Linked DNA regions of Salipiger abyssi. Each later gene encodes a partner of the first gene's protein in a complex. Links are inferred from orthologs where the notes say so. Each region holds a gene or a part of one and is shown in the gene's direction. Other genes may lie near its edges.

Evidence for each region.
Region 2: the proteins of sdhA (region 1) and Ga0080574_RS16950 are in contact, whole or in part, in a crystal structure (PDB 6C12), measured with the Escherichia coli proteins. The link is inferred for Salipiger abyssi from one-to-one orthologs.

Annotation. Positions count from the first base shown.
Region 1 is NZ_CP015093.1:2,552,907-2,568,287, forward strand. Bases 655-3,558 are described here. They hold sdhA (succinate dehydrogenase flavoprotein subunit), read left to right. Parts: upstream 655-1,155; coding sequence 1,156-2,961; downstream 2,962-3,558. Other genes in these bases: sdhC (succinate dehydrogenase, cytochrome b556 subunit), read left to right, coding at 655-750; sdhD (succinate dehydrogenase, hydrophobic membrane anchor protein), read left to right, coding at 765-1,136; Ga0080574_RS15955 (hypothetical protein), read left to right, coding at 3,039-3,407; Ga0080574_RS15960 (hypothetical protein), read left to right, coding at 3,392-3,558. In the rest of the region: Ga0080574_RS15935 (hypothetical protein), read left to right, coding at 1-122; more of sdhC, read left to right, coding at 355-654; more of Ga0080574_RS15960, read left to right, coding at 3,559-3,757; Ga0080574_RS15965 (hypothetical protein), read left to right, coding at 3,769-4,089; Ga0080574_RS15970 (hypothetical protein), read left to right, coding at 4,086-4,925; Ga0080574_RS15975 (succinate dehydrogenase iron-sulfur subunit), read left to right, coding at 5,015-5,794; Ga0080574_RS15980 (calcium-binding protein), read left to right, coding at 5,994-7,967; Ga0080574_RS15985 (hypothetical protein), read left to right, coding at 8,006-8,275; Ga0080574_RS15990 (hypothetical protein), read left to right, coding at 8,348-8,548; Ga0080574_RS15995 (type III PLP-dependent enzyme), read left to right, coding at 8,764-9,972; Ga0080574_RS16000 (ABC transporter substrate-binding protein), read left to right, coding at 10,397-11,533; Ga0080574_RS16005 (branched-chain amino acid ABC transporter permease), read left to right, coding at 11,582-12,502; Ga0080574_RS16010 (branched-chain amino acid ABC transporter permease), read left to right, coding at 12,499-13,479; Ga0080574_RS16015 (ABC transporter ATP-binding protein), read left to right, coding at 13,472-14,221; Ga0080574_RS16020 (ABC transporter ATP-binding protein), read left to right, coding at 14,218-14,904; Ga0080574_RS16025 (PIG-L family deacetylase), read left to right, coding at 15,212-15,381. UniProt on the Escherichia coli protein: Two distinct, membrane-bound, FAD-containing enzymes are responsible for the catalysis of fumarate and succinate interconversion; the fumarate reductase is used in anaerobic growth, and the succinate dehydrogenase is used in aerobic growth.
Region 2 is NZ_CP015093.1:2,753,950-2,769,307, reverse strand. What follows is about bases 3,702-6,582. They hold Ga0080574_RS16950 (succinate dehydrogenase assembly factor 2), read left to right. Parts: upstream 3,702-4,952; coding sequence 4,953-5,213; downstream 5,214-6,582. Other genes in these bases: Ga0080574_RS16940 (DUF1194 domain-containing protein), read right to left, coding at 6,161-6,582; Ga0080574_RS25980 (hypothetical protein), read right to left, coding at 5,884-6,042; Ga0080574_RS16945 (MarR family winged helix-turn-helix transcriptional regulator), read left to right, coding at 5,316-5,813; Ga0080574_RS16955 (helix-turn-helix domain-containing protein), read left to right, coding at 4,561-4,956; Ga0080574_RS16960 (pyridoxal phosphate-dependent aminotransferase), read right to left, coding at 3,702-4,452. Also shown: bifunctional proline dehydrogenase/L-glutamate gamma-semialdehyde dehydrogenase PutA, read left to right, coding at 1-117; Ga0080574_RS16985 (rhomboid family intramembrane serine protease), read left to right, coding at 195-938; Ga0080574_RS16980 (GFA family protein), read left to right, coding at 935-1,303; Ga0080574_RS16975 (inositol monophosphatase family protein), read right to left, coding at 1,441-2,232; Ga0080574_RS16970 (hypothetical protein), read right to left, coding at 2,312-2,641; Ga0080574_RS16965 (hypothetical protein), read right to left, coding at 2,806-3,207; more of Ga0080574_RS16960, read right to left, coding at 3,250-3,701; more of Ga0080574_RS16940, read right to left, coding at 6,583-6,862; Ga0080574_RS16935 (VOC family protein), read right to left, coding at 6,856-7,290; thyX (FAD-dependent thymidylate synthase), read right to left, coding at 7,403-8,317; urease accessory protein UreG, read right to left, coding at 8,434-9,066; Ga0080574_RS16920 (urease accessory protein UreF), read right to left, coding at 9,078-9,713; Ga0080574_RS16915 (urease accessory protein UreE), read right to left, coding at 9,703-10,257; Ga0080574_RS16910 (DUF1127 domain-containing protein), read right to left, coding at 10,397-10,612; Ga0080574_RS16905 (hypothetical protein), read right to left, coding at 10,760-11,347; ureC (urease subunit alpha), read right to left, coding at 11,370-13,118; and 5 more genes. UniProt on the Escherichia coli protein: An FAD assembly protein, which accelerates covalent attachment of the cofactor into other proteins.

The DNA of each region.
Region 1 (15,381 bases):
TGGTCAGGAAACGCGAATTCAGCAGCCTTGTCTGCCGCATCCATCGCGAGATCCGCTCGCCCGATCCGGCGCTGCGTGCCAAGGGGACCGAGGCGCTGCAACGGCTCGGCTTTCCCGAGTGATTCAATCTGTCCGTGCGGGCTTTCGCGCGGACAGAATCAGACTTTCCAACATCTTCCGCGGCGCAGAATGTTAGCGTGCGAATTGTGATCACAGTTTTTGGCGTGTGATCACATAATCTGCTTATTTTTTCAAAAAGCGATCAAAAAAGGCGCCTGCTGCGCATGCACTCTGGTGACAGAGGGGCGGGAAACCCGCTAGAACCCTGCCACGAGGGAACCGAAAGGACACGCCATGGCCGAAGAGACCCGGATCGAGCGCCCGCTCTCCCCCTTCATGATCGGGCCGTATTATCGACCGCAGCTCACCTCGATGAGCTCCATCCTCACCCGCATCACCGGAAACGCCCTGATCGTCGGCACGCTGCTGATGGTCTGGTGGTTCCTGGCACTCGCCGCGGGGCCGGAATACTTTGAAACCGCCGAATGGTGGATCACCTCCTGGGTGGGCAACCTGATCATGTTCGGGTCGCTCTGGGCCATCTGGTACCACTACCTTGCCGGGCTGCGGCACCTGGTCTTCGACTCGGGCAAGGGGCTCGACATCAAGACCGCCGAAAAACTCGGCTGGGCCTGCATTTACGGCTCCGTGGCGCTGACCGTCGCGACCGTGATCATCTTCTGGATCTGAGGGAGGCATAAAGCATGCGTTACCTGACCGACCGCAAACGCGCCGTTGGCAAGGGCTCGGCCCATAGCGGCGCCGAACATCACTGGTACATGATGGTGAGCTCCGTTGCGCTCGCCTTTCTGGTTCCCACCTTCCTCATCATCTTCGGCCGGGCGCTGGGCTCGGGCTACGAGAACGCGCTGGCCACGTTCGAGAGGCCCTTTCCGGCGATCCTCGCGGGGCTCACGCTCTTCGTCGGCATGCAACATTTCCACAAGGGCGCCCGCGTGATGCTCGAGGATTACACCAGCGGTTCCACCCGGAAGCTGCTGATCATGCTGGTTGTGGGCCTGTCCTATGCGCTCACCGCTGCCGGAATTTTCGGCATCGCCAAGATCGCCCTCTGAGACAGAAAGACCCGGAAAAATGGCTGCATACGAATACGAGACGCATGATTATGACGTCGTGGTGGTCGGGGCAGGGGGCGCAGGCCTCCGCGCCACGCTCGGCATGGCGGAGCAGGGGCTGCGCACCGCCTGCGTGACCAAGGTCTTCCCGACGCGTTCGCACACCGTCGCCGCACAGGGCGGCATCGCGGCGTCGCTGTCGAACATGGGCCCGGACAACTGGCAGTGGCACATGTACGACACCGTCAAGGGCTCGGACTGGCTCGGCGACACCGACGCGATGGAATATCTCGCCCGTTCGGCACCCGCCGCCGTCTACGAGCTGGAGCATTACGGCGTGCCCTTCTCGCGCACCGAAGAGGGCAAGATCTATCAGCGCCCGTTTGGCGGCCACACCACCGAATTCGGCGAAGGCCCGCCCGTGCAGCGCACCTGCGCCGCGGCCGACCGCACCGGCCACGCCATCCTGCACACGCTCTATGGCCAGTCGCTGAAGAACAACGCCGAGTTCTATGTCGAATATTTCGCCATCGACCTGATCATGTCCGATGACGGCGTGTGTCAGGGCGTGGTCTGCTGGAAGCTCGACGACGGCACCTTTCACGTCTTCAACGCCAAGATGGTCGTTCTGGCCACCGGCGGCTATGGCCGCGCCTATTTCTCGGCGACCTCGGCGCATACCTGCACCGGCGACGGCGGCGGCATGGTGGCGCGCGCGGGCCTCGCGCTTCAGGACATGGAATTCGTCCAGTTCCACCCGACCGGCATCTACGGCTCGGGCTGCCTGATCACCGAAGGCGCGCGCGGCGAGGGCGGCTATCTGACGAACTCCGAGGGCGAGCGTTTCATGGAGCGTTACGCGCCGACCTATAAAGACCTCGCGCCGCGCGACTACGTTTCGCGCTCCATGACCATGGAGATCCGCGAGGGCCGTGGCGTGGGCGAACATGGCGACCACATCCACCTGAACCTCTCGCACCTGCCCGCCGAAGCGCTGGCGGAGCGTCTCCCGGGCATCTCCGAGTCGGCCAAGATCTTTGCCGGCGTGGATGTCACCAAGGAGCCGATCCCGGTTCTGCCGACGGTGCACTACAACATGGGCGGCATTCCCACCAACTACTGGGGCGAGGTGCTTAACCCGACCGCCGACGATCCCAACGCCGTCGTGCCGGGCCTGATGGCCGTGGGCGAAGCGGGCTGTGCCTCGGTGCACGGTGCCAACCGTCTTGGCTCCAACTCGCTGATCGACCTCGTGGTCTTTGGCCGCGCCGCCGCGATCCGCGCCGGCAAGGTCGTGGACAAGGAGGCGGGCAAGCACGCGCTCAACCAGTCGTCCGTCGACAAGGCCTTCGACCGCTTCGATGGGCTGCGCAATGCCGATGGCGGCACGCCGACCGCCGAGCTGCGGCTCGAGATGCAGCGCACCATGCAGGAAGACGCGGCGGTGTTCCGCACCGACAAGACGCTGAAGGAAGGCGTCGAGAAAATGACCGCGATCGCCGGCAAGCTGGGCGATCTCAAGGTCAGCGACCGGTCGCTGATCTGGAACTCGGATCTGATGGAGACGCTGGAGCTGACCAACCTCATGCCCAACGCGCTCGCCACCATCGTCGGCGCCGAGGCGCGCAAGGAATCCCGTGGCGCACATGCGCACGAGGACTATCCCGAGCGCGACGACGACAATTGGCGTGTTCACACGATCAGCCGCGTCGAGGGCGAGCAGGTCACGCTCAGCCAGCGTCCTGTGGTGCTCGATCCGCTGACCCAGGAAGACGAGGGCGGCATCAGCCTCGCCAAGATCGCGCCGAAGGCCCGTACCTTCTGATGCGTTACGCGCTTGCCCTTCTGCCGTTACTGTCTCTGGTCGCTTGTACGCAAAAAGCCGATCCGGTGACGCAATGTATGTTCCAGGTCGATGCACCTGGAACATACGAATACCCGGCAGGGGTGGCCAACCCGGTGATCACGCCGGGGCAGGGCGGTACGCAGGCCGGTGCCGATGCGCTGATGTCCTGCGTCGCCGCCAAGGTGGGAGAGGCGCCCAGCGTTTCCGGCGCCACCGGCGGGATCCCGGAAGAGACCGACATCCGGCGCGCCGAGAACGGCACAACCGTCAAGCGATACACCTACGGCACGCCCCCGTCTGCGGCGGCCCGTCAGCGCGAGGCGGGCGAAATGTCCACCGCGCCCGTGGCTGAGGCTGGATACGGCCAATGCCCTCCCGGGGCGTCCAGCATGTACAGGGGGACGCTTTATTGCCTGGGGCAGTGATCTTCTCTGCCGGACGGGCGGCCTGTGCCGGGGCCTTTCTGGCCCTGACCGGCTGCGCGGTGCTTCAGCCCGCACCGGACCGGGGCGATCTGGCGCGCGAGACTGCGCGCGCCGCCGTGGCGCCGGTTCTGATGGAGAAGGCGCCGGGCGTGCCGGTGGAGCGTGCGGTGGACTGCACACTCGAATATGCGACTCGGGGGCAGATCGAGGCGCTGGCGCAGAATTCAGCGCTGGGTCAGCCCGGCTTGAACGACGATATCGTGACCGATATCCTTTACACACAAGGCACTCGTGACTGCATGCGTGGCGGTTTGATCTACGAAGTGCTTAACTTCCAACTGTTCCCATAGGAGCCCCCGCTTTGCGCAAGGCCCTCCTCCTCACCGTGCTTCTCACCGCCTGCTCGCCGCAGAGCCAGGACGAGATCGCGCGCGCGGCGGCGCGGTCTACCGTGTCGAAGGTGGTGACAGAGCGCTTTCCGGGGGTGCCCGTTGAGCCGGCCATCGGCTGTATCATCGACAACGCGACTGCGACGCAGATCTATGCGCTGGCCGGCGACAGCCTGACCGGCCCGACGCAGAGCACTGTGCAGATCGTCAGCGAGATCGTGTCGAAGCCCGAGACGCTCACCTGCCTCGCTGCCGAGGGGCTGCCGGCGCTGATGCAGGGGAGGGCGCTATGACCGCGCTCCCGCTCTTCGGCAGTTCGCAGCGTGTGCAGCCCTGGACCGGTCCGTCGCGCTTGGTGCTGCATTGCGGGTTCCGCAAGACCGGCACGACCTTCATTCAGGATGTGCTGCGCGACAATGCGGCGAAGCTGCCCGAGGGCTTTGCCGCCAGCCCGCGCGAGACGCTGACCCGAGGCTGGCGCCGCGCGGTCGCCGACGATATCCGCAAGCGCAATCGCGCCACAGCGCGCGAGCTTCAGCGCGAGGCGCAGCTGCTGCGCGCCGCCATCGCGGCGATGCCGGCGAAAACAGCGCTGATTTCCGACGAGAATCTCTTTGGCACCGATGTGGTCGCGCCGGACGGGGCGACGATCTTCGAACTGGCTGCGCATTACATTCCGATGCTCGAAACGGCGCTGGCCGGCGCGCCGCTGGAACTGGTCTTCTATACCCGCGACATGGGCAAATGGCTGCGCAGCGCCTGGGGGCAGGCGGTCAAGCGCAAGGGCGAAACCGCGGATTTCGACACATGGGCTGCCCGCCAGCCGGCGCTCGACTGGGAGAGCGGAATCGCGACGATCCGCGCCGCTGTGACCTCGCCGGTCACGGTTTACGCCATGGAGGACGATCTGGCCGGAGAGGCCCCCCTCATGGGGCGCGCGCTCTTCCGCCATGCCGGGCTCGACGATGCCACCGTCGCCACGTTCGATCTGCCCGATGCCTCCAACACCGCGCTGCCCGCCGGCGCGATGGATCTCATGCGCAAGCTCAACGGTCTGGGGCTTTCCCCCAAGGACCGGCGGGCGGTGTCGCAACTCGTCGAGGACAATCCGGAGGTGTTCCGGAGATGACCTTTCAGATCTTCACTTGGTCCGGCGCTCTGGCTGGACCGGACCTTGCCACCCCATAGACTCACCCGAAAGGACAGCAGAGGCTCGCCATGGTTCAGTTTACGCTTCCGAAGAATTCCAAGATCCGCACCGGCAAGACCTGGCCGAAGCCCGAGGGCGCGACCAATGTCCGGGCGTTCAAGATCTATCGCTGGAATCCCGATACCGGTGAAAACCCGCGCGTCGATACCTACTATCTCGACATGGACAAGTGCGGGCCGATGGTTCTGGACGCGCTGATCAAGATCAAGAACGAGGTCGACCCGACCCTGACCTTCCGCCGCTCCTGCCGCGAAGGCATCTGCGGCTCCTGCGCGATGAATATCGACGGGATCAACACGCTTGCCTGTATCTACGGGCTCGACGAGATCAAGGGCGACGTGAAGATCTACCCGCTGCCGCATATGCCGGTGGTCAAGGACCTGATCCCCGACCTCACGCATTTCTACGCCCAGCATGCCAGCATCATGCCCTGGCTGGAGACCAAGACCAACCGCCCCGAGAAAGAGTGGAAGCAGTCCATCGAGGACCGCAAGAAACTCGACGGCCTCTATGAATGTGTGATGTGCGCGTCGTGCTCGACCGCCTGCCCGAGCTACTGGTGGAACTCTGACCGCTATCTAGGCCCGGCGGCGCTGCTGCACGCCTATCGCTGGATCATCGACAGCCGCGACGAGGCGACGGGCGAGCGTCTGGACGGGCTGGAAGACCCGTTCAAGCTCTATCGCTGCCACACGATCATGAACTGCACCAAGACCTGCCCGAAAGGTCTGAACCCGGCGAAGGCCATCGCCGAGATCAAGAAGATGATGCTGAACCGCGTCGTCTGATCCGGCTTGCGAGTATTGCGGAACGCCGCGCCATGCATTGGCGCGGCGTTTTTCTTTTCACGGGCATTGTTGCGGTCCCGCGTCTTTGGAATGCCAATTGAGGGGAGCGCAGACACGGCGGGAGGCGGCGGACGGTTTGACATATGCCCCGTCCGGCGTAAGCATGGCGCGGACTAATTAGGTATCAAAGGGTATTTTCATGGCGGATATCACGGGAACAGATGGCAATGACAACGGCACAGACGCGCCGGCGCTGATCGGCACGCAAGAAGACGACGTTCTCAACGGGTTCGCAGGCGACGACTTGCTTCAGGGCCTCGGGGGCGACGACTTTCTCAGCCCCGGTGCCGGAGCGGATACGGTGCAGGCCGGGGACGGCGACGATCAAGTTTTTGTCTGGTTCGCGGATGGCCGCGGCTATGATCTCGACGGTGGCGAGGGTTTCGACCGGTTGATCCTGCAACCTGTCGGCCCGGACGAATATCCGCCTACCTTCTATTTCGAAGAGGCGGCTCTCAGCGGCTTCGAACAGATCGACCTGAACGGCAACCGGATCCGTCTGGCTCCGAGCCAGCTTGAGGGGATCACCCGCATCACCGGGTTCGGTCCCGAAGCCGAGCTTCGGATCGCTGGGGAAGGGACCACCGATCTCCGCAACATCATGATCGGCGAGGATGGCAGCGGGACCGGTCGGATCAACATGCTCCGGTTGCCGTCCGGAAGCGAGCCCGGTGTCCGCTATGCGACATGGGATGCCACAGGCGCTGCATCGGCTTGGCATATGTCGCATGGGGAAAACAACAGTTATCGCGTCCACATGATCGGAGGCGCGGGAGACGACACGCTCTCCGCCGCCCAGGGCGACACGGTCGATGGCGGCGCGGGCGATGATCGGATCTTGTCGATTGGCCACAGCAGCTATGTCGCTGACAGGCCCTACAGCGTGATTTCCGGCGGTGACGGGACGGATGTTTTCGTCGGCGCCCGATTCTATTCCTACGATAACGGTCAAAATGGTTTCTGGTACTACTACGACCACTCGCGGACCGTGTTCGATGGTGTCGAGGTTCTCGAAGGCGGCGGAACCTTCACACGCGCGGCCATTAACGATTTCAGCAGTTTCCGTTTCCTCGATACGCTGCGCATCACGACGCCGGGCGAGCTCGATCTGAACGACCGTATCGAAAGTATCGCGCCGCGCTATGCATGGGACGGAGAGCTTTCCTACAAGTTGGTGATCCGCTTTGTGGGCAACGCGGCGATTGGCGCCAACGACTTCGCTCTGACCGATCACTGGGTGCCGATCCGGATCGAGATGGGACGCGGCGCTGACACAATCGAGACGGGCATCGGCCGTGATACGGTCATAAGCGGCGCGGGCAATGATACGATCCGGTCCGGTGACGGGCAGGATCGGATTTATGCCGGAGAAGGTGACGATTTCATCCTGACCTGGACGACAGAAAACGACCGCGCCGACTGGGTCAGAGGCGATTCCGGCGACGATTCCATCGAGACCGGCGCGGGCAACGATCTGGTCAATGGCGGCGTCGGTGACGACACGATTGACGGGGGCACCGGTTTCGACACGCTTGACGGCGGTGCCGGGAACGATGTGTTGACAGGGGGCACATCGCCCGACGACATCGCGGATCTGCTGATCGGCCGTGCGGGCGACGACCTGCTGCGCGGAGGGGCGGGGAACGACCAGCTGATGGGCGGCGACCACAACGACACGCTCGAAGGCGAAGGCGGCTCAGACACGCTGGAAGGCGGCTATGGTGACGATCTGATTGCGGGCGGAGCGCTGTCCGATGTGATCATCGACGGCTTTGGGATGGATTTCATCAATGGCGGGTTCGGTTCTGACCGGATCAACCTGCTGGACGATGGCAGTGCCGATCGCATTTTCCACGCCGGTGTCGCGGGCCATGGTAGCGACTGGATCCGGGGCTTCGCGGAAGAGGACGCGCTGGTCGCCGCCGATGGGCTCGATGCGTCGGATTTTATCGTTCAGCGGGCCAATACTGCCGGCGCTGGGCTTGATGCGGTCGACGAGCTCTTCGTCAGCTACGCGCCGACCGGTCAGATCCTTTGGGCATTGGTGGATGGCGACGCTCTGACCAGCCTGACGCTGCGGATCGACGAAGTGGACTACGATCTGCTGGCATGAGGCGGTGTCTGCTGCGGCGAAAGTGACCATGCGGAACCATGCAAAAGATGCATTTCGCATTTGCAGCATCGTGGGGTGTGCTGCGCCGCAGCAAGGGCTATGTCACCCGGCAAGGGGAGGATACGGAGCAATACCGAAAGGCCAACCCGATGCAAAATCAACCCGAATCCAAAATCGCCGCGCAGGAAGCGCTTGCCGTTCTTGAGCAGGCCTATGCCTATTACCAGCCCGAGCCGGTGCTGGTGCATACTGCCGTGCGCGAGATCGAAGAAGACACCGACGGCTTTGCCTATTACCGCGCGGCCTGAGCCGCTGGACCCGCCGGCGCGGCGGGCTAGTCTACGCGTCATGAGAGCAGATATCCCGAAACGGAGCCGGCAATGATCTTTGCTGTCGGCTTCGTTGCCTTTTTCATCGGTCTGATGATCTACAACGCCCGGCATCGTGGCCGGCGCCAGTGCCGCTGGCGCGCTTATCGGCAGGGCGAGGGCTCCACGCGCTGGACCTGCGTTCATTGCGGCGCCCGGGTCGAGGGCGAGGCGGGAAAACCGCCGACGGTGTGCCTGCGCGACCACAGCTGAGCGGCCCGGAAAATTTTTGCGATTCTCGCGAAATTTCCCCCTTGATCGAATCCGGCTCTGGCCTCATATGCCCGCTCAAGACGCCAACGCACGCGCCTCTGTCGAGGTGGGCAATTCCACACCCACGCGGTTACGTAGCGACGGTAACGTCTCCCTTGGAACTGAGCGGTCTGTGCCGGGAAACCGGAATGGCCGGGTCTGATTGGAGATGACCAATGAACGCATACGTGACCGGGCTCGCTGCCCGTCAATCCACCGTCTTTGCCCCCCAATTCGCCGAAGCTGCCCCCGAGCAGCACCTGTCGCGTGCCGAGGCCTATATCCGCGCGCATGATTTCGCGCGTCCGACCCTGGTGATCGACACCCAGGCGGTGGCCCGTCAATACGCCGCGCTGGCGCAGGGGCTGGGCCGTGCCCGCATCCACTATGCGGTCAAAGCCAACCCGGCACCGGAAATCCTGCGCCTGCTGGCCCGTCTTGGCTCGAACTTCGATGCCGCCTCGCGCACCGAGATCGCCATGTGCCTCGCCGCCGGCGCCACGGCCGACCGCATTTCCTTTGGCAACACCGTCAAGAAAGTGTCCGACATCGCCTGGGCGCATGCGCAGGGCGTGAGCCTTTTTGCCGCCGATGCCGAGGAAGAGCTGGAAAAGCTGGCCGAGCACGCGCCGGGCGCCCGCGTCTATATCCGCGTGATCGTTGAGAACTGCGAAGCCGACTGGCCGCTGACCCGCAAGTTCGGTTGCGCTCGCGACAAGGCGCTGGAACTGATTGCGATGTCGAAGGCGCTGGGGCTCGACCCGGTGGGTCTGTCCTTCCATGTCGGCTCGCAGACCCGCAGCGCGCAGATGTGGGCGCCGGTTCTGGATCAGGTCGCGGCCATCTGGCGCGCCGCTGGCGAGGCCGGTCATGAGCTGTCGCTACTCAACATCGGCGGCGGTTTCCCGGCCTTCTATGGCGAGGCGATCGAGGCGCCGATGAACTATGCCGCCGACGTGATGGGGCTGGTGCATGAGCGCTTTGGCGACGTCGCCGAGATCATGGCGGAGCCGGGCCGGGGCCTGGTCGCCGAGGCCGGCGCGATTGCCGCCGAAGTGCTTCTGGTGTCGAAAAAATCCGACAACGACCTGCACCGCTGGGTCTATCTCGACATCGGCAAGTTCTCGGGCCTTGCCGAAACCATGGAAGAGGCGATCCGCTACCAGTTCCTGACCGACCGCGACGGCGACGATCTCGGCGCCTGCATCCTTGCCGGCCCGTCCTGCGACAGCGCCGATGTGCTTTACGAAAAGCGCCCGGTCGAGCTGCCGCTGGGTCTGAAAGCCGGCGACCGCATCATCATCCGCTGCTGCGGCGCCTATACCTCGACCTACGCTTCGGTCGGTTTCAACGGCTTCCCGCCGCTGGATGTCGTGGCGATCTGAGGTCTAACGCATTCCTCACGGACCAAAGGCCGGCCCCCATCGGGGTCGGCCTTTTTTCGTCTTTGAACATCAATCCCCGCACCCTTGGCACGGAATCAAGCCGAAGGCGCCGGGCCCAGCGGCGGCCCGTTCGGGCGGGCTGCCGCTTTGGTGGCGCAAGCGCATAGCTGAGAGGTCCTTCGGATCTGGCGGCGATAAACTAAGGGATTCCACGCGTGCTGCGTCAGCCCACGGGCCGCAGCTGGGCCCGGCTTTCGTTGCGCCTATGCGACCGTTGGCAAGTCGTAGGGGGCGCAATCTCTACATCGTGCCACCGAGCCACAGCCCAACCGCATGGACATCCCCGGCAATTCCGGTAACCGTAGCGCCGTCGCCGGGCGCAGATCCGGCAGGGGATACCAGGGATAAGACAGGGAGTTCCGCAATGTCCGTGAAAACGCTTCTCGCCGCCGCGAGCCTGGTGGCGATGGCCGCCACCGCGCAGGCCGAGGTCAAGGTCGGTCTGATCACCACGCTTTCGGGCGGCGGCGCGAGCCTCGGGATCGACACGCGCGACGGGTTCCTGCTGGCGATGGACGCGGCGGGGCGCGACGATGTGGAGGTGATCGTCGAGGACGACCAGCGCAAGCCGGACGTTGCCGTGCAGATCGCCGACAAGATGATCCAGTCCGACAAGGTCGACATCCTGACCGGCATCGTCTGGTCGAACCTCGCCATGGCCGTGGTGCCCGCCGCCACCGCGCAGGGCAAATTCTACCTCTCGACCAATGCCGCCCCCGCGCAACTCGCCGGCAAGGGCTGCAACCCGAATTACTTCTCGGTCTCCTATCAGAACGACAACCTGCACGAGGCCGCCGGCGCCTATGCCAAATCCGAAGGCTACACCAAGCCCTTCATCATGGCGCCCAACTATCCCGCCGGCCATGACAGCCTGAACGGGTTCAAGCGCTTCTACGGCGGCGAGCTGGCGGGCGAGGTCTTTACCCAGCTCGGCCAGACCGATTACGCCGCCGAGCTGGCGCAGATCCGGGCCAGCGGTGCCGACAGCATCTTTTTCTTCCTGCCCGGCGGCATGGGGATCTCCTTCCTCAAGCAATATGCCGACAGCGGCATCGAGCTGCCGGTGATGGGCCCGGCCTTCTCCTTCGATCAGGCGATCCTTCAGGCGGTGGGCGACGCGGCACTCGGCGTCAAGAACGGCTCCAACTGGTCCAAGGATCTCGACGTGCCGGCCAACGCCACCTTCGTCAGCGCGTTCGAGGAGAAATACGGCCGGCTGCCCTCGCTCTACGCCGCCTATGGCTATGACACCGCGAACCTGATGCTCTCGGCGCTGGACGAGGCCGAGCCCTCGGATGCCGATGGCTTCCGCGCGGCGCTGAAGGCCGCCGATTTCGACAGCGTGCGCGGCAAGTTCTCCTTCGATACCAACAATCACCCGGTCCAGGACATCTATATCCGCGAGGTGATCAAGGAGGGCGACATCTACACCAACAAGATCGTCGCCACCGCGATCGAGGACCGGTCGAGCGCCTATGTCGCCGATTGTGCGATGCAGTAAACCCGGCAGGGGCCGCCTCCGCGGCCCCGCCCGAGACGAGCGCCTGCAATGTCCCCGATCCTGCTTGCTGAACAGGTCCTGAACGGCCTGCAATCCGGTGTCATGCTGTTTCTCATGGCCGCCGGGCTGACGCTGATTTTCGGCGTCATGGGGCTGATCAACCTCGCGCACGGTTCACTTTACATGGTGGGGGCCTTTGCCGCCGCCACGGTCGCGGGGCTCACTGGCTCCTTCCTGCTGGCGCTGGTCGCGGCGCTGGCTGCCGCCGCAGCCGCAGGCGCGCTGGTCGAGCTGCTGGTGATCCGCAGGCTGTATGCCAAGGACCATCTCGACCAGGTGCTGGCCACTTTCGCGCTGATCCTGATCTTTTCCGAAGGCACGCGCTGGCTTTTCGGCTCCTTCCCGCTCTATCTCGACATCCCCGAGGCGCTCTCGGGCACCGTGACCCTGCCCGGTGGCATCGCCTATCCCGCCTATCGGCTGGCGCTGATCGGGGTGGGGATCGCCGTGGCGCTGGGGCTCTGGTGGCTGAACGCCCGCACCCGGCTCGGCATCCGTATCCGCGCCGGCGAGAACGACCGCGAGATGATCGCGGCGCTGGGGGTGGATATCGGCAAGCTCTACACGCTGGTCTTTGCGCTCGGCGCGGCGCTGGCAGGGCTGGCGGGCGCGCTGGTGGGGGCGGTCCAGTCGGTGCAGGTCGGCATGGGCGAGCCGGTGCTGATCCTCGCCTTCGTGGTGATCGTGATCGGCGGCATCGGCTCGATCAAGGGCGCGCTGATCGGCGCGCTGCTGGTGGGGCTCACCGATACGCTGGGCGGCGTGCTGCTGCCCGAGCTCTTCAAGCTCTTCACCGATCCGGCCAGCGCCGCCGCCAGCGGTTCGGCCTTTGCCTCCATGGCGATCTATATCCTGATGGCGGCGGTGCTGATCTGGCGGCCCACCGGATTGTTCGGGGCGCGGGCATGAGCCGGGAGGGCTGGCTCAACGCCGCGCTGCTCTTGGCGCTGGTGGTCGTGCCGGGCTGGGCGCTCTGGGCGGACGAGCCCTTTACCATCACGCTGGCCACCCGCGCGGTGATCTTTGCGCTGGCGGCGGTGGGGCTGAACATCGCGCTGGGGATGGGCGGGCTGGTGAGCCTTGGCCATGCGGTGTTTTTCGGCATCGGCGGCTATGCGATGGGGATCCTTGCGAGCCATGCGCAGACCTATACCGCGCTGATGGAGTGGCCCTTTGTGATCGAGGGCACAAAATCCATGCCGGTGATCTGGCTTGTCGCGGTGGCGGCCTCTTCCTGCGCTGCGCTTGTCATCGGGTTGTTGAGTCTGCGCACCTCAGGGGTCTATTTCATCATGATCACGCTGGCCTTTGGTCAGATGATGTATTTCTTTGCGATCTCCTGGCCCGCCTATGGCGGCGAGGATGGGCTGTCGATCTATGTGCGCAACGGCTTTCCCGGTCTGAACACGCTGGTTCCGATCCAGTTCTACGGGATCTGCCTCGCCTGGCTCTGCATCGCGCTCTTGTTTTACGCCCGGTTGATGCGTTCGCCCTTCGGGCTGGCGCTGAACGCGGCGCGGCAGGTGCCGGCGCGGGTGCGGGCGGTGGGGCTCGACCCGAGGCGGCTGCAACTGGTGGCGCTGGTGATCTCGGGCGGGATCACCGGGCTTGCCGGGGCGCTCTTTGCCGATCTCAACCGCTTTGTGAGCCCCTCCATGCTGAGCTGGCAGATGTCCGGCGAGATCATGGTGTTCGTCATCATCGGCGGCGTGGCGCGGCTCTTCGGCCCGGTGGCGGGGGCGGGGTTTTACGTGCTGCTGGAGCATCTTCTGGGTGGGGTCAGCGAGTTCTGGCAGATCTTCCTCGGGCTTTTCCTGCTGGCCGTGGTGCTCTTCGGCAAGGGCGGTCTGGTGGGGATGATCGCGGGGAGGCGGCGCGATGGCTGAGCCGGTTCTGGCCACCCATGGGCTAAGCAAGTCCTTCGGTGCGCTTCAGGCGAGCGACGGGATTTCCATCGACCTGCGCCCGGGCGAGATCCACGCCATCATCGGCCCGAACGGCGCGGGGAAATCCACGCTGATCGCGCAGATCTGCGGCGCGCTGGTCCCCGATGCCGGGCGGGTCGAGTTCCTCGGGCGCGACGTGACACGCGCGAGCACCGAGGCGCGGGCGGCGCGCGGGCTGGCGCGGACCTTCCAGACCTCGGCGCTGGCGATGGAGGATACGGTTCTGCAAAACGCGCTGCTCGGCGCGCTGGGGGCCAGCGGGCGGCCATGGCGGTTCCTTGCGCGGGCGGATCGGGATGCGAGCCTGCGCACCCGTGCCGAGGCGGCGCTGGAGGCGGTGGGGCTCGCCGATCTGGCGGAGCTGCGCACCGCCGAGCTGAGCCATGGCCAGCGCCGGCAGCTTGAGGTGGCGGTCGCGTTGACGCTGGAGCCCAAGGCCTTTGTCATGGACGAGCCGATGGCGGGGCTGGGGCAGGAGGGGTCCAAACGTCTGACCGGCTTTCTCGACGGGCTGCGGGCGCAGGCGCCGATCCTGCTGGTGGAGCACGACATGGACGCGGTCTTTGCGCTGGCCGACCGGATCAGCGTGCTGGTCTATGGAAAGGTAATTGCCACCGGCAGCGTCGAGGAGATCCGCCGCGATCCTCAGGTGCGCGACGCTTATCTGGGAGAAGAGGCATGAGCCTCCTGTCGCTGCACCGGGTCACCGCGTCCTACGGCGCGAGTCAGGCGCTTTTCGGCGTCGATCTGGAGATCGCGCCGGGGCAGGCGGTGGCGATGATGGGCCGCAACGGCATGGGCAAGACCACCACCGTGCACTGCATCTGCCGGATGCTGCCGGCGCAGGGGACGCTGGTCTTTGACGGCCACGACCTGAGCCGCCTGCCGAGCCATCGCGCCGCGCGGCTGGGCATCGGGCTGGTGCCCGAGGGGCGGCGCTGTTTCCGCGACCTGACGGTGAGCGAAAACCTCATCGCCGCCGCGCGCACCGGCCATTGGGATGCGGCACGGGTGGAGGCGCTGTTTCCGCGTCTGGGCGAGCGGCGGCGCCAGCGCGCCGCCTCGCTCTCGGGGGGCGAGCAGCAGATGCTGGCCATCGGGCGGGCGCTGATGACCAATCCGCGCCTGCTGATCCTCGACGAGGCGACCGAGGGGCTGGCGCCCACCGTGCGGCAGGAGATCTGGGCCGCCATCGCGGCGCTCAAGGCCGAGAGCGGCATGGCGATGCTGGTGATCGACAAATCGCTGAAGGAGCTGCGCGGCGCCTGCGACCGGGCGGTGATCCTCGAACGCGGGCGCAGTGTCTGGAGCGGCGCCATGGCGGATCTCAGCGCCGAGATCGGCGAGACCTATCTCGGGTTGTAGGCCGCCGTCGCCGTAAAGCGATTCGCCCGGTGTCAAAGGTGCAGACGGATACAAATTCGGGGCTTTTGCGTCTTTGTCGCCGCTTTCGCGCCGGGGCCACTTTGGCCGGCGGTTGGCCCACAAAGCTAACGCTTTGTCTTCTAAGTGTTCTTTCCCGCACAGGCGGTCACCTTATGTGTTTCCAACTTGGAAACGCATAGTTTTCGGCAAGTTTTTGCCGCATTTCCTCTAAAGTCGCGCCACCGCAGTCCGACCGGCGGACAGGTGCGTGCCTGCGCGCTCTGTTCCCGGCGTAACAGGAGCCGCCATGCCTCCCTTCGATCCGAGCGCCGCCCTTGGCGACATGGAAGATATCACCGGTGCGTTCGAGATCGAGGTGGTCGCCCGCTTCGACGACATCCTCGCGGGCTACTGGCAGCGGGTGATCGACTTTGGCAGCGGGCCCGGCACCGACAATATCCTTCTGGCGCAGGTCGA
Region 2 (15,358 bases), 210 kb from region 1 along the record:
ATCCTGACGCTGATCACCGGCACCCCCGACCGCGGCCATGCCCGCGCCGAGCGCCATGTCTGCATCGACACCACCGCCTCGGGCGGCAACGCGGCGCTGCTCGGCGGCAATATGTAAGCGCCCGGGCGCGGCCCCGCGCCGCGCCCGCATCGGCGGCCCTTGACGCCGGACGAAACCGCGCCAAGCTACAGGCGATGTTTCCGATCCGCGATCACAACCCCTCGGGCCGCACGCCCTATGTCACCTACGGGCTGATCGTGGCGAATATTCTCATATTCCTCAGCTACTGGTCGCTGTTCCAGCAACCGCGCGCGCTCAATGCCTTCTTCTACGACTGGGCGCTGATCCCGGCGCTGGTGAGCGAGGGCGGCGGGCTGACCGGCATGCTCACCTCGATGTTCCTGCATGGCGGCGTGGCGCATCTGGCGGGCAATATGCTGTTCCTGTTCATCTTCGGCGACAATATCGAGGACGAGATGGGGCATCTGCGCTTCCTCGGCTTCTACCTCGCCTGCGGCCTTTTGGCGGCGCTCACCCATTACCTCGCCGCGCCCTTCTCACCGGTGCCGACGGTCGGGGCCTCCGGCGCCATCGCCGGCGTGATGGGCGGCTATCTGCTGCTCTTCCCGCGTGCCCGGGTCGATATCCTGGTGATCCTGATCGTCTTCTTCAAGATCCTGCCCATCCCCGCCTGGATCGTGCTGGCGGTGTGGTTCGCGCTTCAGGTCTTCGGCGGGGTCGGCAGCGCGGCCGACGGCAGCGGCGTCGCCTATTGGGCGCATCTGGGCGGCTTTGTCGCGGGGCTGCTGCTGACCGTGCCGGTCTGGCTGCGGCGCGGCGGGCCGCGCTACTGGAACCGCACGCAAGGCCACCCGCCCCACCCGGCGGCGCGCTATACCGACACCACAACCATTCCCAAGATCGGACGCAGACGATGACCGAGCCCCTGAAAGCCACCTGCCATTGCGGTGCCGTCGAGCTGCGCGTGACGCTCTCGGACGGGCTCAACACCGCCCGGCGCTGCGACTGCTCCTATTGCCGCCGCCGCGGCGCTGCCGTGGTCTCTGCCCCGCTGGACGGGCTGGAGGTGGTGAAGGGCGCCGAAACGCTGACGCTCTACCAGTTCGGCACGATGACCGCGAAGCACTATTTCTGCTCGGTCTGCGGCAATTACATGTATCACCAGCGCCGCTCGAACCCGAACGAATACGGGGTCAATATGGGCGCCATCGAAGGCGTGAACCCGGCGGAGTACGAGCCGATCCGCTGGGAAGACGGCGTCAACCACCCCTCCGACCGCTGAGCCCGCGGCACGCGACGGACGCCCTCCGGCGGGCGTGTTCGTCAAAGAAAAGACGCCAAGAGCTGCGCACTGCCCCTGGCGTCTTCTCTTTTGAAATACGCAAAACCTCCCGACCGCGCCGCCGGGGGCCGCGCCGGTCAGCTCTCGCGGATCACCTTGGCGAAGCTGTCGAAGATCGCATTGTTGGCGCAGAGGATCGTGCCCGCCTCAAGCGGCGCCTGCCCCTCGCGGACCGCGTCGACCAGCGCGCCGGCCTCCTGCGCGATGAGATAGCCCGCGGCGATGTCCCAGAGGTTCAGCTCGCGCTCCCAGTAGCCATCGTAGCGGCCCGCCGCCACGTAGGCGAGATCCAGCGCCGCCGCCCCCCAGCGCCGCACACCGGCGCATTCCGGCATCAGCCGGGCGAGATCCTTCAGCGTCGCCGGCAGGGTCTTTTTCGCGGCAAAGGGCACGCCGGTGGCAAAGATCGCCTCGATCATCCGCGACCGCCCCGAGACCCGCAGCCGGCGGGAATCGTTGAGCCAGGCGCCATTGCCCTTCTCGGCATAGAACATCTCGTCCTTGGCCGGGTCGAAGACCACGCCGGCGACGATCTGGCCCTTGTGCTCCAGCGCGATGGAGATCGCCCAGTGCGGCAGCCCGTGCAGAAAGTTGGTGGTGCCGTCGAGCGGATCGACGATCCAGCGGCGCGTCGGATCGGCGCCGTCCTGGCCGCCGCCCTCCTCGCCGAGCCAGCCATAGGTCGGCCGCGCGCCCAGCAGCTCTTCCTTGAGGATCGCCTCGGCGGCGATATCGGCCTTGCTGACGAAATCGCCCGCGCCCTTCATCGAGACCTGAAGGTTCTCGACCTCGCGGAAATCCTTCACCAGCGAGCGGCCCGCCTTGCGCGCCGCCTTGATCATGATGTTGAGATTGGCACTGCCCTGCATGGTCGGATCCCCGGAAATGGTTCAGGCCGCGCGTATACGCGGCCTCTCCGGTTTTGCCAAGGGCCCGAAGGCGCCGGAATTACTTGTAGACGACGCCCTTTTCGCCCTCGGGCGCATAGGCGCGGGGCATGTAGGATTTGGCCGGCGCGCTCTTCTTGATCGTCTTGCGGGCATAGGAGGCCGGATTGTAGTAGGTGCCCGCCGTCGGCACGCCGCAGCAGATCACGCCGCCGATGATCACCGGCTGTTTGCCGGCGGGGCAGTAATTGGCCGACGGATAGGCCTGCACCAGCGGCTGGCGGCTGGGATCGGCGGTGGCATCGCCCATATACATGTCGCCCCAGGCCATGGCCTGCGAGGCGGAAATCGACAGAGCCGCGGCGGCGGCGAGAAAAACGGATGCGCGCATGGTGTCCCCCGAGAAACCGAAGTGATCGGAAATTATTCTTCGCCGCAGCGTAGCAGTCCCGCCTTTTAAGTCAATGAATTGTCCGGATTCCCGCGTATCGTTTCCGTTTTGCGCACAGCGCCCCGAAAATGCCTCGATTGGCATGCGAAATCCGGCACCTAAGCTCAGTCTTTCGTCAGACGCTCGGCCTTTTTGCGCACGAGCACAGAGCGCAGATCATGCATCGCCAGCAAGAGATCGTCGGTCACCGCGTCGAGCTGGTCGTCGCTGGCGCGCGACTGCGCCCATTGCGCGGTCATGTTGAGATGGTCGATGGCGCGGTGGATATCGTCGATATCGCGCAGGGCGAGCAGCGCTTTGCGCTCGCTCATCCAGGACCGGATCGCCGCGAGATCGGCCTCGCTCAGCGCCCGGTCACCATGCGGCTTGATCTCGTCGCGGTTGAGATTGACCACGGCGATCTGATCCATCTCGATCCGTCGCTGACGATTCTCCAGATCGACACGGAACACCAGCGCGCCATTGTCGCGCACCCGAAAGTAATATTCCGGCAATTCACCCGCCATACCTCGCTCCATTCGGTTACGGAAACCGGCCCGGAGGCCGGCTTATACCAGCCCCTCGCAGAAGGCCGCGATGCGGTTGCAGGCCTCTTCCAGCGCCGCGTCGGAGGTCGCGTAGGAGATGCGGAAATTGGGCGAGAGGCCAAAGGCCGCGCCGAACACCACCGCGACACCCGCCTCTTCGAGCAGCGCCCTGGCGAAGGTCTCGTCATTCTCGATGAGCGTGCCGCCGGCCGAAGTCTTGCCCAGCAGCCCGGCGATCGACGGGTAGACGTAGAACGCGCCCTCCGGGGTCGGGCACTCGATCCCCTCGATGGCGTTCAGCGCCGAAACCACCAGATTGCGGCGGCGTTTGAAGACCTCGACCCATTCAACGAGGAAGTCCTGCGGCCGGGTCAGCGCCTCGACCGCCGCCCACTGGCTGATCGAGCAGGGGTTGGTGGTCGATTGCGACTGGATCTTGCGCATCGCCGCGATAAGCTCCTTCGGCCCGCCGGCATAGCCGATGCGCCAGCCGGTCATGGCATAGGCCTTGGAGACGCCGTTGCAGGTCAGCGTGCGGTCGTAGAGCGCCGGCTCCACCTGCGCGGGGGTGCAGAATTCGAACCCGTCATAGGCCAGATGCTCGTACATGTCGTCGGTCATCACCCAGACATGCGGGTGCCGCATCAGCACATCGGTCAGCGCTTTCAGCTCGGCGCGGGAATAGCCGGCGCCGGTGGGGTTCGACGGCGAGTTGAACAGGAACCACTTGGTTTTCGGCGTGATCGCCGCTTCCAGCATCTCGGGCGTGATCTTGTAACCGAGCTCGGGCTTGCCCTCGACGATCACCGGCGTACCCTGCCCGAGCAGCACCATGTCGGGATAGCTCACCCAGTAGGGCGCCGGGATGATCACCTCGTCGCCGGGGTTCAGCGTTGCCATGAAGGCATTGTAGAGAACCTGCTTGCCGCCGGTGGAGACGCTGATCTGCGCGGGCTCGTAATCGAGCCCGTTCTCGCGCTTGAACTTGGCGCAGATCGCCTGTTTCAGCTCGATGATCCCGTCCGGCGCGGTGTATTTCGTTTTTCCCGCATGGATGGCCGCAATCGCCGCCTCCTTGATATTGTCGGGCGTGTCAAAATCGGGCTCGCCGGCACCGAGTCCAATGACATCCTTGCCCTGCGCCTTCAGCTCGTTGGCGAGCTGGGTGACGGCCACCGTGGGCGAGGGTTTCACACGGGCGAGGGTATCGGAGAGAAAAGCCATGGGGGCACCGTTTGAATTGGGGTCCCGACTGTCATAGGGTGCGCCCAGCACCCGTTCAAGCGGCTTCCACCGCGAGGGAAACGGCCCGGGAGGCCGGAGGAGAGCGAGATGAACGACACAACAGACTGGTACGGCCCCGACGCCGCCACCTTCGGCGACCGCATTGCGGCCTCGCGCGAGGCCGCGGGCATGGGCCAGGAGAAACTGGCGCGGCGCATGGGCATCAAGCTCAAGACGCTTCAGGGCTGGGAAAACGATCTCTCGGAGCCCCGCGCCAACAAGTTGCAGATGCTGGCCGGGCTGCTCAACGTGTCGATGGGCTGGCTGCTCACCGGCGAGGGCGAGGGGCTCGCGGCGCCCGAGGGCGATGGCGGCACCCTGCCCGCGGATATCAACGAGGCGCTGCTGGAGATCCGCGCGCTCAAGACCCAGATCCAGACCGCCGGCGACCGGCTGGGACGGCTGGAAAAGACCCTGCGCCAGCTGCTGAAGGAAGAGGCATGAGCGAAACTCCGGAACACCGCCTGAAACGGCTGTCGATGCGTTCCATGCGGCGCGGCATCAAGGAGATGGACATCATCCTCATGCGCTATTCCGAGGCGAAGCTGGCGCAGATGGATGCGGCGCAGCTCGACGCTTACGAGGCGCTGCTGGAGGAGAACGACCAGGATCTCTATCAGTGGGTTTCGGGCCAGCGCCCGGCGCCCGATGCCCTGCGCGGGCTGATTGACGATATCGCCACGACCGCCTGCAACCGCTGACGCGCGGAAATCTGCGGTTTTCCAAGTATCTTAGGCGATTTAACCGATTGTTCGTCTTTTTGCCGCAAACCTGCCTGTCAACGAATACAGGCGGAGACGGTTATGAGCATTCATGCCTCCATGGGAAACAGGCCGCTCAGCGGCTACATGGCCGGGTACCTTGAAACGCTGTCCCTGGTCGAGCGGCTGCACCGGCTGCTGCTCGACGTGATCAAGGACGAGTTCGAGCGCACCGGGGTTATCGAGATCAACGCGGTGCAGGCGCTGCTCCTCTACAATATCGGCGATAACGAGGTGACGGCGGGCGAGTTGAAATCGCGCGGCTACTATCAGGGCAGCAATGTCAGCTACAATCTCAAGAAGCTGGTCGAGATGGGCTATATGCACCACCAGCGCTGCGAGATTGACCGACGCTCGGTACGGGTGCGGCTGACCGCTCAGGGGCGCGAGGTGCGCGACATGGTGCAATCGCTGTTCGAACGCCACTCCGAGGGCCTGGAAGGGCGCAACATGATCGATCTCGACGGGCTCGATGTCATCAACACCTCGCTGCGCCGGCTCGAACGGTTCTGGACCGATCAGATCAGATATATCTACTGACCCCGCAGACCGGCCCGCCGCCCCCTCCTCCAAGGCGGCAGGCCGGTTGCGCGATCCGTCCTTGAACGGCTCAGCGCCCCGGGGCGCCCGCGATCAGAAGCCGCCGGCGGATCGGACGTGTCTCACGCCCTTCCGCCCGGCGCGTCAGCGACGCGGCGCATAGAACAATGCTCACGGCTGGCGCCATGATCAGCAAACCCAGAAACAGGCCGATCGAGAAATTCAGCATGTGGTGTCCTCCCTGAAGGAGGAGCCTAGCACGGATTCGCAGCGACACAATGCCGCATCAGACCTCCCGCGACAACCCGATCGGTGCAGCGCACCTCACAAGGCACTGCGGCAACGGGTCAAGGCCGTAGCACACCCACGATCATGTCATTGAGTTCGCGGAACAATTTCAGAGTCATCGCGCGGCGAAAATCCTCATAGCCCTCGGCCACCTCGACAAAGGCGCCCGGGCCATGCGCCACCTCTCCGCGAAAATAGTCCACCACGCGCGGATCGGACCCCAGCACCGCCAGCCCGTTCACCACCACGCCCTGAAAGGGGAAATGTGCATAAGCCTGCTGCGGGCGGAACCCGTCATTGGTGATGCCGTCGCCGGAGACGTCGATCACCTTGCGCCCGCAGGGCGGCGCCTGCTCCAGCAACCCGGCCCCGTAGCCCAGCGCATAGCCCATCGCGGTGGGAAACCGGTTGTAGCTGCGTGGCGCGGCAAGGATCGTGCCCACCGCCTGGTTCAGCGCATCCTCATCGGAGAGCAGGATCCAGTCGAGCAGCAGCGTCGACTGCCGCCGACCGCTCCATTCATAGACCGACAGCGCGACATGCCCCTCGCCTTCGAGGATCGAGCGCTTGACGTCCGGGTCCGACAGCGCCGCCGCCAGCCCCTGTTTTTGCAGCCGGTATTCGCTGTCATCCACCGAGGACGACACATCGAGCGCCAGCAGCAGCGCCAGCCGGCAGCCCTCGGCCCGCGCCGCGCCCGGAAGAAGCGTCAGCGCCACAACGGCCAGCGCCGCGAGCCGGAGGGCGGCGGCCCTTACCAATGGCCTGTATTTTCCATGCTCGCCCAGGGCTCCTGCGGCGGCAGCGCATCGCCCTGCTGCAAGAGCTCGATCGACACATTGTCGGGCGAGCGCACAAAGGCCATATGCCCGTCGCGCGGCGGCCGGTTGATGGTCACGCCATTGTCCATGAGCGTCTGACACATCTCGTAGATATCCGGCACGGTATAGGCGAGATGGCCGAAATGCCGCGAATCCGAGGGCAGCCCCTCGTCGCCGTCCCAGTTATAGGTCAGCTCCACATCCGCGGTGCCGTCATCCTGTTCCGGCGGGCAGAGGAAAACCAGGGTGAAGCGGCCCTTTTCGCTTTCGCTGCGGCGGCGCTCCTTCAGCCCGAGAAGCTTGTAGAATGCGAGAGATTTTTCCAGGTCCTTCACGCGGACCATGGTGTGCAGATACCGGATGCCCATGTGACACCTCCTTACGGTCTTTCCTAGAAACCTAGACAGCCCGGCGCAGATGTCGAGAGCGCCGCGCCGTCAGATCGTCCCGGGACCGCGGAAGGAGGGATGCGGCGCCTCTTCAGGCCTCGCCGTCGAGCACCGCCTTGAACTCGCGCCACTCGCCCTTGGACATGCCGGAGCTTTCCTGCGTGACCTCTTCGCCCTTGAGCATCCGGCGCACACAGTCGAGCGCGCTGCGCGAGAGCTGCGCGCCGCCCATGCGGTAATCCTCGAAGGCGCGATAGGCAAAGGGCACCCAGTCCTTGACCATCTCGCAGATCGCATCCGCATAGACGCGGATCTCGTATTGCGCATGGGCATCGGCGCGCAGGCGCAGGAAATGCAGCAGGTTGTGCAGATCCACCTTCCAGTACCACTGGGTGTAGATATTCGCCGGCAGGTTCATCCGCGCCAGCTCGCGCGCGAGCCCCTGCTGGCCCTCGGTCGAGATCATCTCTTCGTAATGGTCGTAGCTGCGCATCGCGTCGTCGCGCAGGTAGCGCAGCACGCGCTCGGCCTCTTCGCCCGAAAGCGCGGCGCCCCGGCCCTGGTTGTTGACCTCGGACTGCGCCGCCAGATGCTCGGGCGCGGGGACATAGAATTCCCGATCGAGGATCGAATAGCGGGCGGAATATTCGTTCACATTGGCGGTGCGGTGACGGATCCACTGCCGCGCCACAAAGATCGGCAGCTTCACATGCAGCTTGACCTCGCACATCTCGAACGGGGTCGAGTGCCAGTGCCGCATCAGGTAGCGGATCAGCCCCTCGTCATTGCTGACCGATTTGGTGCCCTTGCCATAGGAAACCCGCGCCGCCTGACAGATCGCCGCGTCGTCGCCCATGTAATCGACCACCCGCACAAAGCCGTGGTCGAGCACCGGCTGAGCGGTATAGAGATGCGCCTCCATGCCCTCGGACACGGCGCGCAGGGTCGGCTGCGGAGCGGCGCGCTGCGCGTCGATTTCGGCCTGCTGTTCGGGGCTGAGCGGCATGAACGAATCCCTTTCCGGTAACTGAGTCGGCGCGACTATATCTTGTCGCGCCACCGGCAGGAACGCCAAGATGAGGTGGCGCCATATGGCATCACCCTCACCGATGGCCTGTCGCGCTACTCGGCGGCTTCGACCAGGGGCAGCCCGCCGATCTGCGCCAGCAGCGTGACGACCTCGTCCACCCCCTGCCCCTGGCGCAGCGAGGCAAAGACAAAGGGCCGCCCGGCGCGCATCTTTGTCGCGTCGCGCTCCATCACGTCGAGCGAGGCGCCCACATAAGGCGCGAGATCGGTCTTGTTGATCACCAGGATGTCGGATTTGGTGATCGCCGGCCCGCCCTTGCGCGGGATCTCCTCGCCGGCGGCGGTGTCGATCACATAGATCGTCACGTCGGCCAGTTCCGGCGAGAAGGTCGCCGAGAGGTTGTCGCCCCCGGATTCGATCAGGATCAGGTCGAGATCGGGGAAAGCCGCGTTCAGCTCGGCAATGGCGGCAAGGTTGATCGAGGCATCCTCGCGGATCGCGGTATGCGGGCAGCCGCCGGTCTCCACCCCCTTGATGCGGTCGAGCGGCAGCACCTGCTGGCGCATCAGTTCCTCGGCATCCTCGCGGGTGTAGATGTCGTTGGTGACCACCGCCATGGACAGCCGGTCGCGCAGCGCCCGGGCGAGCGCCGCGGTCAGCGTGGTCTTGCCGGCGCCCACCGGGCCGCCGAGGCCCACGCGCAAAGGTCCGTTCGGGGATGCCATCTTTACCTCCGTTACGATCTGAAGAGCCGCGAATAGAGCATGTCGTGGCGCTGGCTGGCAATGTCGATCAGCGGTGCGAAGCCACCGACCTCGTCGAGATCCGCCGCTTCCGCCTGTTTTGCCAGCGCCGCGCAGAGCGGCGCCAGCGCCGCCACCACGCGCTGGCCCTCGGTCTGGCCGAGCGGCACCAGACGCACGCCGGCGCTCGCGAGGTTGGAGGCAAAGGCCAGAAGGTAGAGCCGCAGCGCCTCCGCCAGCGGCAGTTCCAGCGCCCGCACCGCGCGCCCGACCGCCACGGGATAGGGGGATGGCGGGATCTCCAGCCCCCAGACCTCCGAAACCGTCGCGGCAAAGGCATTTCCCTGCTGCTCAGTCTCCAGCCGCCGCTCGGCGGAGGGCGAGAGCGCGCGGCCCAGCTCGGAGAGCGTTTCCGGATCCGCGCCCCGTGCCGCCTGAGCCATCAGCACCGCGTCCGACCAGCCGGCACCGTGGCGCAGCACCGCCTCCAGCCAGGCCAGCAGGCTGTCGGCATCGCCCACCTGCCCCGCCTGCACCACGGTTTCGAGCCCGTGGGAATAGGCGAAGGCCCCGACCGGGAAGGCCGGAGAGAAGAGCTGGTGCAGGGTCAGCGCCGCGTCAGTGCTCATGCGTATGCGGGTGCGATCCGTGGCTATGGGCATGGCTGTGGCTGTGCCCGTGGCCGTCGTCGTGGCTATGCGCCTCGGGCCCGTGGCTGTGCGAATGGTCGTGCCCGTGGGTGCGGCCATGGCCATAGGCGCCGCCCTCGGGGGTAAAGGGCTCGTCGACCTCCGCCACCGTGGCGCCGATCTTTTCCAGCATGTCGCGGATCACATGGTCGCGCTGGATCAGCAGCCGGCCCTGTTCGATCTGGCAGGGGGTGTGGCGGTTGCCGATATGCCAGGCGATGCGCGGCAGATCGGCGCCGGTCACCGCCAGCAGCGGCTCCTCCGCCGCCTCCACCGCCACGGCGCGCCCGTCGGTGAGCCGGAACGCATCGCCATGATCGAGGCTTTCGGTATGGGCGAGATCGACCAGAAACCCCTGCCCCGACGCCGCCTTCAGCACCTTGCGGCGCAGGAACCGGTCCTCATAGCTCAGCCGGACGGTGTCGGCGGCATCGTCCCAGAGGCCCTTGCGGAGGATTTCGTGGCTGGTGGGCAGCGTGGTCATGTCTCGGCTCCTTTCGCGCGGCGCGGGGGCCGCAAAACAGAGAAGGCCACGCCCCGGATCTCACCGGGTGCGTGGCCTTGGCAGGTTGGAACGGCGCCCGCGTCAGCGCGCGCGGCGATCCGGAAACTCGGACGCAGGATCAGACGTAGAACAGATCCTGGAAAACGTGGCGCACGATGTCTTCGCGGCGCAGGCCCTTTTCGGCCAGCTCGGCGTCGGACAGACGCTGAAGCGCTTCGACGCGTTTCAGGCGCGGGTTCGACTCGCCGATGGCGACGAACATGTGACCGATCGCGTGCAGAACGCGCGAGAAAAACGGTGCTTCGTGATGATGTACGGCGCTTTGAAATGCCATGGGAAACCTTCCTTCCGATGTTTAGGTCCCCTCCCACGGCCAATAGGTAAGCGATCCTGCCCGACTCCACAAATGCTGCAACTGCAAAGTCGCGTTTCGCTGAGCGCATAGGTAGATGGTTTAACTTTGAACTACCTTTGACCGCCATCAGTGCACCGCCTCGATGCCGGTGTAGTCGTAGCGGTCCTCGCCCTCCCGGTCGGCAATGCGCGACAGGTAGGAGAGGCCGAGCTCCGGCAGCCAGTTGACGAATTCCACCGTGTCCAGCGGATCGGGCCGGTAGGACTGGATGACCGGGATCATATCATAGCTGCAATCGCCGAAGCTGACCCGGCTGAGCGGCCCGAAACTGTAGATCTGCACCTCGTGCTCGCTGCCCCAGGCGGCGGTCACCTCGACATCCGCCGTCCAGCCGCCCTCGGGCTCGGGCAGCGGCATCTCTTCCGGTGCGCGCCCGAAATCGTAGCGCATCAGCCCGTCCGGCACCGGCTCGCCGTCCTGCGTCTCGCCATAGGCCAGCACATACATGCCGCGCCCCAGCAGCACATGGCTCTCGGCGTTCTCCTCCGCGTAGTGATAGACCGAGCGCACCGTCTGCGCGTCCTCGCGCCGGAACAGCTCGGTATCGCCGCCCGCCAGGTGAAACAGGATCCCGGTGTCGAGATCCGCCGCCGTCGGACAGTCGGCCGATGCCACCGAGGGCAGCGCCAGCAGGCAGAGGAACAGCCGTGTCATGCGAAGCGCGCCTGTTGTCGGATCAGAACAGGAAATAGCGCTGCGCCATCGGCAGCTCAGTCGCCGGCTCGCAGGTCAGCAGCTCGCCATCGGCGCGCACCTCGTAGGTCTCGGGATGCACCTCGATCTCCGGCGTGGCGTCGTTCAGGACCAGATCCTTCTTGCCGATGCCGCGGGTATTGCGCACCGCAAGCGTCTGCTTGGCGATGCCCAGCGTCTCGCCGATACCCTCGGCCTGCGCCGCCTCGGAGACGAAGATCACCGCCGAGTTTTCGACCGAACGGCCATAGGCGCCGAACATGGGGCGCGAATAGACCGGCTGCGGCGTCGGGATCGAGGCGTTGGGGTCGCCCATCTGCGCACAGACGATGGTGCCGCCCATCAGCACCATTTCCGGCTTCACTCCGAAAAACGCCGGGTTCCACAGCACCAGATCGGCGCGCTTGCCCTCTTCGACAGAGCCGATGTGCTGGCTGATGCCATGGGCGATGGCCGGGTTGATGGTGTATTTCGCCACATAGCGGCGGACACGGAAATTGTCGTTGTCGCCGGTCTCCTCGGCGAGCTTGCCGCGCTGCTTCTTCATCTTGTCAGCGGTCTGCCAGGTGCGGATGATCACCTCGCCCACCCGGCCCATGGCCTGGCTGTCCGACGCGATGATCGAAAACGCGCCCATGTCGTGCAGGATGTCCTCGGCGGCGATGGTCTCGCGCCGGATGCGGCTTTCGGCAAAGGCCACATCCTCGGGGATCGACTTGTCGAGATGGTGGCAGACCATGAGCATGTCGAGATGCTCTTCCAGCGTGTTGCCGGTATAGGGCCGCGTCGGGTTGGTGGAGCTGGGCAGGACGAACTCCTCACCGCAGATCTTGATGATGTCGGGCGCATGGCCGCCGCCGGCGCCTTCGGTGTGGAAGGCGTGAATGGTACGGCCCTTCATGGCGGCGACGGTGTTCTCGACAAATCCGCTCTCGTTGAGCGTGTCGGTGTGGATCATCACCTGCACGTCCATGTCGTCGGCGACGCTCAGGCAGGTGTCGATGGCGCCGGGGGTGGTGCCCCAGTCCTCGTGCAGCTTGAGACAGCAGGCGCCGGCCTTGATCTGCTCGGCCAGTGCCAGCGGCAGCGAGGCGTTGCCCTTGCCGGCAAAGGCGAGGTTCATCGGGAAGGCATCGGCGGCCTGCATCATCCGCCCGATATGCCAGGCGCCCGGCGTGCAGGTGGTGGCCAGCGTGCCATGCGCGGGGCCGGTGCCGCCGCCCAGCATGGTGGTGAGGCCGGAATGCAGCGCGTCCTCGATCTGCTGCGGGCAGATGAAGTGGATATGGCTGTCCATGCCGCCGGCGGTGAGGATGCGCCCCTCGCCCGCGATGACCTCGGTGCCCGGACCGACGACGATGTTCACGCCGGGCTGGGTGTCGGGGTTGCCGGCCTTGCCGATCTTGTGGATGCGCCCGTCGCGCAGGCCGACATCGGCCTTGTAGATGCCGCTATGGTCGACGATCAGCGCATTGGTGATCACCGTATCGACGGCGCCGTCTGCGCGGGTGGTCTGCGACTGGCCCATGCCGTCGCGGATCACCTTGCCGCCGCCGAACTTCACCTCCTCGCCATAGACCGGCCCGTTACCGCCACCGGCGGCGCCCACCAGCTCGGCGGTCAGGTCGCGTTCGACCTCGATGATCAGATCGGTATCAGCGAGCCGCAGCCTGTCCCCGGTGGTGGGACCGAACATGGCGGCATAATCGGCGCGTGAGATCGTGGCTGGCATATCGTCGTCTTTCCTCGGCTGTCAGCTCCGGCGCCCGCCGCTTGACCCTGCGTCAATTTTTGTCGCCAGGCGGGACGGAGCTGATAAGATGAGTTTCGCGTATCTGTTTTGTTTTACACTTTTAATTGCATCTCTCAGGGGAGACACATCATGAAGTTGAAGGCGTTCGCGACGTCGGTCGCCAGCCTCGGCAGCCTTGCCGTGGCAGCCACCGCAGAGCCGGATCTGGCGCGCGGCGAATATCTCGTTCGGGGGCCGGCGGGCTGCGGCAATTGCCACACGCCGCTGGGCCCGGACGGGCCGGTGCCGGGCATGGAGCTGGCCGGACGGCTGGTCGACAAGAACCCGGTCTTCACGGCCTATGCGCCCAATATCACCCCCGCGAGCCGCATCGCGGACTGGAGCGATGCAGAGCTGGCGCGCGCGATCCGCGAGGGGCTGCGGCCCGACGGCTCGCTGATCGGGCCGCCGATGCCCTTTGCCATGTATCGTGGGCTGGGCGACGACGATCTTGCCTCGATCGTCGCCTTCCTGCGCACGCTGGCGCCGGTGGAGAACGAGGTGCCGCCTTCCGAATACAACATCCCCCTGCCCCCGGCTTACGGCCCGCCGGTCGAGACCGTGACCGCGCCGCCGCAGGGCGTCACGGTGGCATACGGCGCCTATCTCGCCGGCCCGGTCGCGCATTGCATGGAGTGTCACTCGCCGATGGGCCCGCAAGGCCCGATGACCGACCCGGCGCATCTCGGACAGGGCGGGTTCGAATTCCACGGCCCCTGGGGCACCTCCATCGCCGCCAACCTCACCAGCCACGAGGACGGTCTGGCGGGCTACAGCGACGCCGAGCTGAAAGCGATGATCGCGGAGGGCAAGCGGACCGACGGCAGCGAGATGCTGCCACCCATGCCCTATGGCTATCTCGCCGGGATGACGCCCGAGGATCTCGACGCGGTCATCCTCTACCTGCGCAGCCTGCCGCCGCTGCCCGACGCCTGACATGTGCCCCGTCGCGCCCTTCGGGGCGCGGCGGGAACTCGGCGGCGTGGCAGGGCAAAGGCGCATCTCGGATCAGACCTCGAAGATCTCGTCCACCGGCACCTGAAGCGCGGTGGCCATGGCGTTGGTCTGGCTGGCCATGCCGATCACCGCCAGCAGCTCGTTATGCATCTCGTCGGTCATGCCCTTGGCCTTCGCCGCCGCCGTGTGCGAGTGGCAGCAATATTCGCAGGCATTGGCGGCAGAGACGGCGATATAGACCATCTCCTTGACCAGCGGGTCCAGCGCGCCCGCCCCCATCAGCCCCTTGAGCCGTTCCCAGGTCGCCTTGAGCGTCTCGGGATCATGCGCCAGCGCGCGCCAGAAATTGTTGATGTAATCGGTGCCGCGCGTGGCGCGGATATCGTCGAAGACTTCGCGCGCAAGCGGCGAGAGCTTATCGTCGGTCAGAAGCGGACGGCTGGCCATGGCGTTGCCCCTATATGTCTGCCGAGAGGTCGGCGTCGCCCGAGCGCGCCACCAGCACCGGGATCGGCGCCTTGGAGGCGGCGCGGCGGCGCGTCTGCGCCCCCGGCGCGGCGGGCACAGCACGGAGCCGGGTCACAGCGCGCGGAGGGAGCGACACGCAGGCCCCGGGCGCACTGGTCACACGCTCCTTGACCGGAAGGTCCGGCGCCCGCAGCCCCCAAAGCCGCTGTTGCTGCTCCATGCCCGCCTCGCACATGACCTGGGCCAGACGGATCTGCGCCCCCATCACCTGCGAACCGGCCCGCATCATCGCCAGGCTCCAATCCATCGGAGTCATCGGCATCATGTCGTCGTCCTCCTCCTCGTCAGTCCTCGGTCTCCAGGCCGAGGGTCACTTTCGGCCCGCGCCGCGCCAGCCTCTGGCGGTTCTCCCGTGCCGCCTCCTCCAGCGGCTCGGCCCAGGCCACGAGCACTGCCTCGGGCGAGGCACCATTGCCCCAGGCCTGCGAGGCATCCCACCAGCCGGTCAGGAAGGCCGGCGTCTTTTCCGCCACCATGCGGATCGACTCGGACGGCGGCACCGACCAGAGCCCGCTGAATCCCAGCATCCGGTAGGCCACAACACTCTGCGCCTCCGTGGCCAGCAGGCCGAGTTTCACCGCACTCTCGTGCCACGCATTGAACTGCCCGAACATCGCACCGTACTCCGTTATTATTATTGCGTTTATGATTTCAGCCCGGGCCCGCTCAGAGCGCGCCCATGACCTTCTTGTTGA